Regions from separate parts of the Kosakonia sp. SMBL-WEM22 genome, predicted to be linked through region 3. Evidence: riboswitches for the same ligand, from Rfam matches in the RefSeq annotation. Region 3 holds a riboswitch; each other region holds the start of a gene.

Region 1 (3,271 bases), 1.1 Mb from region 3:
GCACCAGCCCGAGGCAGCAGATCATCTGGATTATCGCCAGCATCGCCGCGCGGGCGGGATCGAAATCAAAGCTGAGCGCCTGGTAGATGGCAAGCTCAATGGTGGTTGCCTGCGGGCCGCCGCCGAGCGACAGTACAGTGGCGAAACTGGCGAAGCAGAGCATAAAGATCAGCGCTGCCACCGGCGGGATCTGGCGGCGCAGCCAGGGCCACTCGACAAAGCGAAAGAAGGCCCAGCCGCGCATCCCGAGCTGGGCTGCCAGCTGGCGCTGCTCACCGGGGATCTGCTCCAGCGCTTGCAGCAGCAGGCGCGAGGCCATCGGCAGGTTAAAGAAGAGGTGCGCCAGCAGGATGCCCTGTAAGCCGTAGGGCGAAAAAGTCCACTCAATGCCGAGCATCTGGCAGAGCGCGGCGAGCCACCCCTGGCGACCATAGACGCTGAGAATGCCAAACACCGCCACCAGCACCGGCAGGATCAGCGTCATCGCGCACAGGCGCAGCAGCAACTGGCGGCCGGGAAAACGACGCCGATAGAGCGCACGGGCAAGGAAAATGGCGGGCACCACGGAGAGCAGGGCGGAGAGAAACGCCTGCCAGAAGGAGAAACGCACCACGTGCCACAGGTAGCTGTCCGACAAAAAGTCAGATATTCCTCCGACAGGTGCGTTTTGCCACAGCGCGAAAAAGGCTGCCAGCGCCACCGCCACCATCAGCGTGGCGGCGGTGAGGCCAGGAAGCAGCCAGCCGGGGATTAGCGGCTGACGGCGCGTTGCCACGAGGCTATCCATGCTGCGCGCTGGGCGGCCACCTCTTGCGGCGAGAATTGCAGCGAGGTTTGCGGTTTCTCAAGTTGGTCAAAACCGGCGGGCAGCGTGACGTTGCTCACCGGATACATCCAGTTGCCAGCAGGGATAGCGCTCTGGAAGGCGGGTGAAACCATAAATTTAAGGAATTTCTCCGCCAGCTCCGGCTGTTTGCTGGCGGCGGTGCGTGCCGCAACTTCAACCTGCAGGTAGTGGCCTTCGCTGAAGTTCGCCGCCGCGTAGTTCTCTTCCTTCTCTTCGATGATGTGGTAGGCAGGCGAGGTGGTGTAGCTCAGCACCAGATCGCTCTCGCCTTTCAAAAAGAGGCCGTAGGCTTCGCTCCACCCTTTGGTGACGGTAACGGTTTTGCCCGCCAGCTTTTGCCAGGCTTCAGGGGCTTTATCGCCATAGACTTTCTGCATCCACAGCAGCAGGCCGAGCCCAGGCGTGCTGGTGCGCGGATCTTCATAAATCACCCGCCACTTCTGGTCGCTTTCGACCAGCTCTTTCAGGCTCTTCGGCGGATTTTTCAGTTTGGTTTTGTCATAGACGAAGGCGAACCAGCCGTAATCGAACGGCACAAAGGTCTCATTGTTCCATCCGCCTGGCACCTTAACCGCGTCATCCGGCACGCCGCTTTTGGCGAAGAGTTTGGTCTGGGTCGCGGCTTCCAGCAGGTTGTTATCGAGACCGAGCACGACATCTGCCTTGCTCTTTTTGCCCTCCATACGCAGACGATTGAGCAGTGAGACGCCATCTTCCAGCGCCACGAACTTCAGCTCGCAGTTACAGTCGGCTTCAAAGGCTTTTTTTACCGCAGGGCCAGGACCCCATTCGGCGGCGAAGGAGTCATAGGTGTAGACGGTCAGGATAGGTTTAGCGAAAACGGGCGCGGCAACTAACAGCAGCAGTGACAACGATTTTTTTAACACTTTGCACCTCATAAATGGGTGGCAAAGGATTTTGAGAGAGCCTCAAATCCCTTCGCCGGCGTTATCCGGATCAGGTTCGACGGGTATTTTCTCAGCACGCGCGTGAAGCGCAGCACCCCGTTGAGAACGGCGCTATTGTAATGATTTGGTAAACAATCTGAAAGCATTACGGATCCGGCGGCGCAAACCAGGCCGATTTAAAGTCAAACCAGCCGAGGGTATTCATGCGCAGCCCGCGCATGGTGCGCTGCCCCTGGATGCGAAGCCAGTGATGGATCAGCGGTACAATCGCTTTACTCGCCAGCAGCTGTTGCGACCACATCGCCAGGTTCATCTCCCCGGCGCGCCAGCGCGCGGCGTCCGCCTGCCAGTCGCGCGGGATGCAGTGTTGCAGCAACGGCACTTCATAGAGGTTAGCGAAAACCGAGAAATCGAGCGGTAGCGTGAAGTTGGCGCTGTTAAGCCAGATATCGCTCTCTGTTTCGCCGCGGTGCCAGGCATCGTAATCCACCTCCTCAATCAGTAACTTAACGCCATGTTCTGCCAGCAGCGTGCTCATGGTGTGGGCGATGGCCTGGTGCTCGTTATGCTCGCGGTAGAAGGTGAGGGTCAGCGTCTCCAGCCCGGCGGGTTTCTCACCGCTGCCGGGGCGCGCGTGGTGCCAGCGCGGCAGTAAGCCGTAGGCGGGAAACCAGTAGCGCTGGTTCTGTTCGCTGGCGTGCCACAGCAGATTTGTTGGCGAGAGGATCCGGCTTACCCACTCGCGCACTGCCGGGTTTGCACCACGGCTGGATCGCGCGTCAAACAGCAAATAGTAGCAGCCCTCTTCGAGACGGCTCTCCACCGCTTTTTCGCCCTCGGTTGGCCCTTCAAGCGTCAGGCCGCAAGTGGTCTCATCTCCAACATCTGGTAACACCCAGACATTTACTTCATCAATCAGGGCGCGAAACCCAAAGTAATCCTCAAAGGCGTGGATTTTTAGCTGGTTGCGGGTGTTGCGCATTACCGCGTAAGGGCCAGTGCCAATCGGCTGGCTGGCAAAGTTCGCCAGCGTCTCCCACTCCTGCGGCAGGATCATTGCTGGCACGTGACCCATTAGCCACGGCAGCCAGCTGTCGGGCTGCAAGAGGTGAATGTCAAGGGTCCACGGCGTCGGCGAAACGATATCGCGGATATGGGAGTAGAGCGGCAGGGCGCTGGCACGCCGCAGGGAGGCGATAACATCCGCCATCTCCAGCTCGCGGCCGTGGTGAAAGTGGATGCCGGGGCGTAAGTAGAAGCGCCAGTGCAGGGGAGAGATCGCTTTCCAGTGGTGAGCAATATCGGCTTCCAGTTCCCCGTTTTCCTCATTTATGCGCGTCAGGGTGCTGAATATCTGCCGCGCCATATGGGTTTCGGAGCGGCGCAGCGGCGAGCCGGGCAGCAGGTTGCGCAGCGGGCGGTAGTAGAGCACGCGCAGGATGTGCCGCCCCTGGCGAAAACTGCGGCCAAGATGCGACACCAGCATCTGGCGCACCGCGGCTTTATCGCCCACCAG
Region 2 (3,271 bases), 1.5 Mb from region 3:
GTCGGGCATTTTTTCAGCTTATTCTGCTGGCACGTTTCGGTTTCTGATTTACCACCAGTGATGAAAGTGGTGAACCGGGCCGATACCCTCGCCCACTTCAAGCGTATCGGCCTGTGCCAGCGCAGCGGTAAGCCACGTTTTCGCCTCTGCAACCGTTTCAGCCCAGCCGTTATGGCGTGGACGCAGCGCCGCCAGCGCCGCCGAGAGTGTGCAGCCTGTACCATGGCTGTTTTTAGTTGCAATACGTACGGTGGTAAAGCGCTGTGCGCCATCGCGAGTAAAGAGCCAGTCCGGGCTTTCGGCGTCGTCCAGATGACCGCCCTTCATCAATACCGCCTCACAACCGAGCGCTAACAGGGCTTCGCCCTGCTGACGCATCTCGCGCTCGCTGCGCGCGTGGGGCGCATCTAACAGCACAGCCGCCTCCGGCAGATTGGGCGTGATAAGTGAAACCTGCGGCAGTAAATGCTGGCGCAGGGAGGCAACCGCCGATGGGGATAACAGCGGATCGCCACTTTTCGCCAGCATCACCGTATCGAGCACTACATTGCGCACCTGGTAATGGCGCAAGCGCTCCGCCACCGCTTCCACAATATCCGTTTCGGCCAGCATGCCAATTTTGGTGGTGTCGATGCGTACATCGCTCAACACCGAGTCCAGCTGGGCGGCAACAAAAGCAGGCTCAATGCGGTACACCGACTGCACACCGCGCGTATTTTGCGCCACCAGCGCCGTGATCACTGAACAGCCATAAGCGCCCAGCGCCGAAAAGGTTTTCAAATCCGCCTGGATCCCCGCCCCGCCGCTCGGGTCGGTGCCGGCAATGGTTAAGGCATTAATCCGTTTCATCATACCCCCTCCCCATTTGCAGCCAGTGCATCAAGAAAGGCGGGGACGAAACTGCCAGGGCCAGCGCTCTGCTTCACCGCGCGGCTACCCGCCTGCTTCATTATCCGGCAGGCTGACGCAACGTTGAGGAGCCGCCCACCCGGTAAGGCGCAGCAGGCGGCCACTACCGCTGAGAGCGCGCAGCCGGTGCCAACCACGCGCGTCATCAACGGATCCCCGCCGCTGACGCTCAGGGTTTCTCTACCATCGGTGATGTAATCAATCTCTCCGCTCACAGCGACGACTGCGCCGGTCTGTTGTGCCAGCTGCTGCGCTGCGGGCACCGCCGCCAGCGCACTGTCGGTGGTATCGACGCCGCGCCCGCCGCCTGGCATACCGGCCAGGGCGAGGATCTCAGAGGCGTTGCCGCGAATGGCGGCCGGTCGCAGAGAGAGGAGTTGCTGGCAGAAAGTGGTGCGAAACGCGAGTGCGTCAACCGCAACGGGATCGAGCGTCCAGGGCGTTTGTGCCTGGTTGGCGCGCTCGATTGCGGCGCGCATGGCTTCTGCGCGCTCGCGCGTCAGCGTGCCGACATTGATAAGCAAGGCATCGGCAATGGCGCTGAACTGCTGCGCCTCTTCGCTATCGATAACCATCGCTGGCGATGCGCCGAGCGAGAGCAGCACGTTGGCGGTAAAGGTTTGTACGACGTCATTGGTCATACAGTGAACAAGTGGGGAGAGTGTGCGGAGTTGCTGTAACGCGTGTGCAGCGTGCACAGGATCAAGCAGGTCAGGTTGCATCTTTTTTGCTCCTGCCCGGCGTGAAGAAGGGATGCCGGGCAGGCATCTGACTTCCCTACGCTGGCATTATCCAGATCAGGTGGTACGGGTATTTCTCAGCCTTCACAAAGAAGGGCACCCCGAGTCATAACATCAATAAATTGTGGTGAAACCGTTCAGTAGCTTAATGCTGATAGATGACAGTGTAAATGCGCAGTTGCCAACGCGCTCAGTGGCGAATCTGCGCCAGCTCCGCTTCGGTAAGCCCGGTCATGCTCATCACCGTGCTGCGATCGAGGCCGTTTTGCAGCATCGCCCGGGCGATGCGGAGCGCCTCTTCTTTGCGCCCCTTCTCGATACCGCGCTGCTCGCCGATCTCAAGGCCTATTGCGATACCTATTTGTTCAAGCTGCTGTGCAATTGTCATTAATTGGTCCTCATGCTGTGGCGCCTTGAGCGCCAGTTCACGTACAAAGGCGTGCGCATCTGCTGCCTCGCCAACGTACACCAGGTAGTTTATCAGCGAAGCTAATTGCTGTCGTGTGATGTGTTCGTTCACTAACAGCGTCGCGAGGCGGTCCAGAATTTCGCTTAAATCGCGCTGATGGATATGTTTTTGTAACAGCGTCAGCGCCGCCATACTGCGGTGATTCATTATTTCGTTATCCGGGATGATCGAGACATCAACGAGCGGAAAGCTGCTGCTATAGAGCTCTTGTGCAGTTGTCGGGCTGACAAACAGCTCTAACCAGTTCGTTGACCAGGGATAAGGGGTGCGCTTGCCGGTATAAAAAAGCAGGGGAATAACTAACGGTAGCGATTTATGTCCGGCATCGAGGTGCCTCTGCATCGCGGCAATCGCGTAACGTAGTAACCTAAAGGCCATATGGCGATCGGGGGTAGATTGATGCTCAATCAATACATGAATATACCCCTACCCTGCGCGTGTTTTCAGGCTGTAGAGCACATCACTGTAATAAGCCCGCAGGTTCTCTTCAACGAAACTGCCTGACTCCAACTTTAGGGTGCGTAAATCGCAGAGTGCCAGTAAATGCGCGGGCAAGTGAATTTCGATAAAATCCCTGGCCGTCGTCGGGTTGGTCAGAAACTGTTTGAATGCCGCATCGTGCGGCGTGGGGGTGATCTTTTTTTTGCGTTGCGTGATCGTATCGGTCATGAAGGATTTGCCTCCCTGGCTTGCGTTCTTTCCCTCTAAATAACATTAAAACCTGACCACGCCCAGATGTGCTTTTTCCGAAAAAAATTAATTAACTTTTCCTTTTACTTCATCAGCTTATGTGCAATGACTTTTAACTGCTGGGCGATCTCCTGCAGGTTTGCGCTCTGCTCCTGCAATGCGCCGGTTGAGTGACGCACAATCAGCCGTGCGGGCAGCACGGATGAACTGCGGGCGGCGTCGCCGTGGCCGCTGTCGAGCAGACGACGCACCGCCTCTTTGCCCTGCAAATCGAGATCCAGCGAGACAGTAGTTAACGATGGGTGGAAGAAGGAGCTTTCATAGGTGTCGTCATAGCCGATTACCGATTTCTCGCCGGGAATGGCAATCTGATGTTGATGAAATGCGCTCAGCACGCCAAGCGCCATCTGGTCATTCCCCACCAGCACCGCGCTAAAGTTGGGCGTTTCGCGCAGCATCTGCA
Region 3 (3,271 bases):
TAGAGCCCCAGCCCCATCGCGTCTGGCACGGTCAGAATGTCGGAGAAGAGGATCGCCGCATCCAGCTTGTAGCGGCGCAGGGGTTGCATCGTCACTTCACAGGCCAGCTCCGCATTGCGGCACAGCGACATAAAATCGCCCGCTTGCGCACGGGTTGCCTTATATTCCGGCAAATAGCGGCCTGCCTGGCGCATCATCCATACCGGCGTCATATCTACTGGCTGGCGCTGAAGCGCGCGCAGGTAACGATCGTTTTTCAGTTCGGTCATTGTCAGTTCCTCAAGCGTCAGGCCGCCAGTATATACACCTTATTCGCTCTCTGCCCGACACATCGCCACGGTATCCTCGATCAGGCGGCGCGCGACGGTACCCGGCGGCGGAAGCAGCGGCAGGTCGTCATAGCGATACCAGCCAGCATCAATTAGCTCTTTGGTATCAATGACGATCTCCCCGCTCTCGTACTCGGCCATAAAGGCAGTCATTAATGATTGCGGGAAGGGCCACGGCTGAGAGGTGACATAACGCAGGTTCTTGATTTTAATCCCGCTCTCCTCCATCACCTCGCGCGCTACCGCCTGCTCCAGCGTCTCGCCGACTTCAACAAATCCGGCCAGCACGGTATACACGCCATTGCGATGACGCGTATGCTGGGCAAGTAGTAGACTGTCATCGCGGCGAATAGCGACAATAATGCAGGGGGCAATTTGTGGATAGTAGCGTTCCCGGCAGTGGTCGCAGAGCATCGCCCATTCGGTTTTACTGGGGTGCATGGTGTGCCCGCAGTAGCCGCAAAACTTATGCGATCGGTAAAACTCGGCCAGCTGTACGCCGCGCCCGGCTAACTGGAACAGCGCGGTATCCTGATCGATCAGTAAACGTACCGATCCCATCTCGTGGGAACGCTGCTGGCGAACAAGCCAAACGCTCTCTCCCTGCCATTCGCCGATAATTTGCGCGGGTTGACCCACAAGATCGAAATTTCCTGCCTCTCCATGTGGTAATTCTCCAGCGGGCAACCATAATTTTTGTTCATGGCTGACTATCCACCAGCCACGGTGATGAGCTTCAAGAGTTTGTACCATTGCGCGACCTTAGCTTCACTGGCATGTTATTAACATTATTATTACATCATTTTTAATCTTACATTTTGCGGAGTCATTTATGCTGAACCAGTTAGAAAGCCTGACAGAACGACTGGGGGGAAGTAACAAGCTTGTCGATTTCTGGCTCAACGAGCGTAAGCAGCTTCTTATCTCCTATTACAACCTGGTGGGGATCAAGCCGGGCAAAGGATCGTACATGCAGCTCAACGAAAAAGCGCTGGATGATTTTTGCCATAATCTGGTTGAATATCTTTCCGCCGGTCATTTCACTATTTATGAACGCATCATCAAGGAAATGGAAGGTGCCAGCCCCCTTTTAGCGGCTACCCAGCTCTACCCACAGCTGGAGGCTAACACTGTTGAAATCATGAAACATTATGATTCCAGCCTCGAACAATCCATCGATGATGATAACTGCATGGAGTTCCAGCAGGCTCTCTCAGACATCGGTGAAGCGCTGGCGGCGCGTTTTACGCTGGAAGATCAGCTGATCACACTGGCGTACGACAACCAGCTCAGCGAAAGCGCCAATGATGAAAGCGGGATGGCGCGCCCGGCTTGAGTTCTTAAGCATTAACGCGTAGTTTAAAAAACAGTCCCCCGCTTCGGGCGGGGGTTTTTCTTGTCGGAGTGCCACTCTTTTACACCCACGCTTGCTGAAAGTTGAAGTGTAAAAAGGCTGAGACCGTTAATTCGGGATCCGCGGAACCTGATCAGGCTAATACCTGCGAAGGGAACAAGAGTAATCCATCCTCAACACCACCCTTACGGGCGGTTTGCTGCCATTACTCCATCCGTCGTCTGACAAGCCATCTCCTTTGACACTGGAATGAGCTATGTCTACTACTCAACGTTCACGCCGTGAACAACGCGCCCAGGCGCAACACTTTATCGATACGCTGGAAGGCACCGCTTTCCCCAACTCCCGCCGCATCTACCTCACCGGCTCACAGCCCGATATTCGCGTGCCGATGCGCGAAATCCAGCTCAGCCCGACGCTTGTCGGCGGCTCCAAAACCGCCCCGCAGTACGAAGAGAACGAAGCGGTGCCGGTGTATGACACCTCTGGCCCCTACGGCGATCCGGCGATTGCCATCAATGTGCAGCAGGGCCTGGCTAAGCTGCGCGCAGCGTGGATCGCGGCGCGTGATGATAGCGAAGAGCTGGACCATCGCAGTTCAGCCTATACCAACCAACGCCTGGCAGATGACGGCCTTGATGCCTTGCGTTTTAACGGCCTGCTGACGCCGCGCCGCGCCAAAGCGGGTAAATGCGTGACGCAGTTGCACTATGCCCGTTTGGGCATCATTACCCCGGAGATGGAGTTTATCGCCCTGCGTGAAAACATGGGGCGCGAGCGCATTCGTAGTGAAGTGCTGCGCCGACAGCACCCGGGCGAAGGGTTTGGCGCGCGGCTGCCGGAGAACATTACGCCGGAGTTTGTCCGCGCGGAAGTGGCGGCGGGCCGGGCCATCATTCCCGCCAACATCAACCATCCAGAATCAGAGCCGATGATCATTGGTCGCAACTTCCTCGTAAAGGTGAACGCCAATATCGGCAACTCTGCCGTCACCTCATCGATTGAAGAAGAAGTGGAGAAGCTGGTGTGGTCAACCCGCTGGGGCGCGGATACGGTGATGGATCTCTCCACCGGGCGCTACATTCATGAAACCCGCGAGTGGATCTTGCGTAATAGCCCGGTGCCGATCGGCACGGTTCCGATCTATCAGGCACTGGAGAAGGTCAACGGGATCGCTGAAGATCTGAGCTGGTCAGTCTTCCGCGACACCCTGCTGGAGCAGGCGGAACAGGGGGTCGACTACTTCACCATCCACGCCGGTGTGCTGCTGCGCTATGTGCCGATGACCGCGCAGCGCCTGACGGGCATTGTCTCGCGCGGCGGCTCGATCATGGCGAAGTGGTGCCTCTCGCACCACCAGGAGAACTTCCTCTACACCCATTTCCGTGAAATCTGCGAAATCTGCGCGGCTTACGATGTCTCTTTATCACTCGGCGACGGCCTGCGGCCGGGATCGATTCAGGACGCCAATGACGAAGCGCAATTCGCCGAGCTACATACGCTCGGTGAACTGACCAAAATCGCCTGGGAGTATGACGTGCAGGTGATGATTGAAGGCCCCGGCCATGTGCCGATGCAGATGATCCGC

The links. A riboswitch is a leader RNA that binds a small molecule or an ion and turns the genes downstream of it on or off. The one in region 3 is predicted to bind thiamine pyrophosphate.
Region 1: linked by a shared signal. The riboswitch ahead of thiB (thiamine ABC transporter substrate binding subunit) and the one ahead of thiC (phosphomethylpyrimidine synthase ThiC) in region 3 are both predicted to bind thiamine pyrophosphate.
Region 2: linked by a shared signal. The riboswitch ahead of thiM (hydroxyethylthiazole kinase) and the one ahead of thiC (phosphomethylpyrimidine synthase ThiC) in region 3 are both predicted to bind thiamine pyrophosphate.

Annotation. Positions count from the first base shown of each region.
Region 1 covers NZ_CP051488.1:854,021-857,291, forward strand. The annotation lists gene thiP (thiamine/thiamine pyrophosphate ABC transporter permease ThiP) at 1-775, opposite strand, end outside; gene thiB (thiamine ABC transporter substrate binding subunit) at 751-1,734, opposite strand; TPP riboswitch at 1,764-1,864, opposite strand; gene sgrR (HTH-type transcriptional regulator SgrR) at 1,901-3,271, opposite strand, start outside.
Region 2 covers NZ_CP051488.1:3,215,709-3,218,979, forward strand. The annotation lists gene thiD (bifunctional hydroxymethylpyrimidine kinase/phosphomethylpyrimidine kinase) at 49-849, opposite strand; gene thiM (hydroxyethylthiazole kinase) at 849-1,631, opposite strand; TPP riboswitch at 1,667-1,763, opposite strand; partial or broken gene HF650_RS15485 (Rpn family recombination-promoting nuclease/putative transposase) at 1,840-2,787, opposite strand; gene HF650_RS15490 (LacI family DNA-binding transcriptional regulator) at 2,892-3,271, opposite strand, start outside.
Region 3 covers NZ_CP051488.1:4,756,541-4,759,811, forward strand. The annotation lists gene hemE (uroporphyrinogen decarboxylase) at 1-269, opposite strand, end outside; gene nudC (NAD(+) diphosphatase) at 309-1,082, opposite strand; gene rsd (sigma D regulator) at 1,162-1,665, shown strand; TPP riboswitch at 1,720-1,856, shown strand; gene thiC (phosphomethylpyrimidine synthase ThiC) at 1,940-3,271, shown strand, end outside.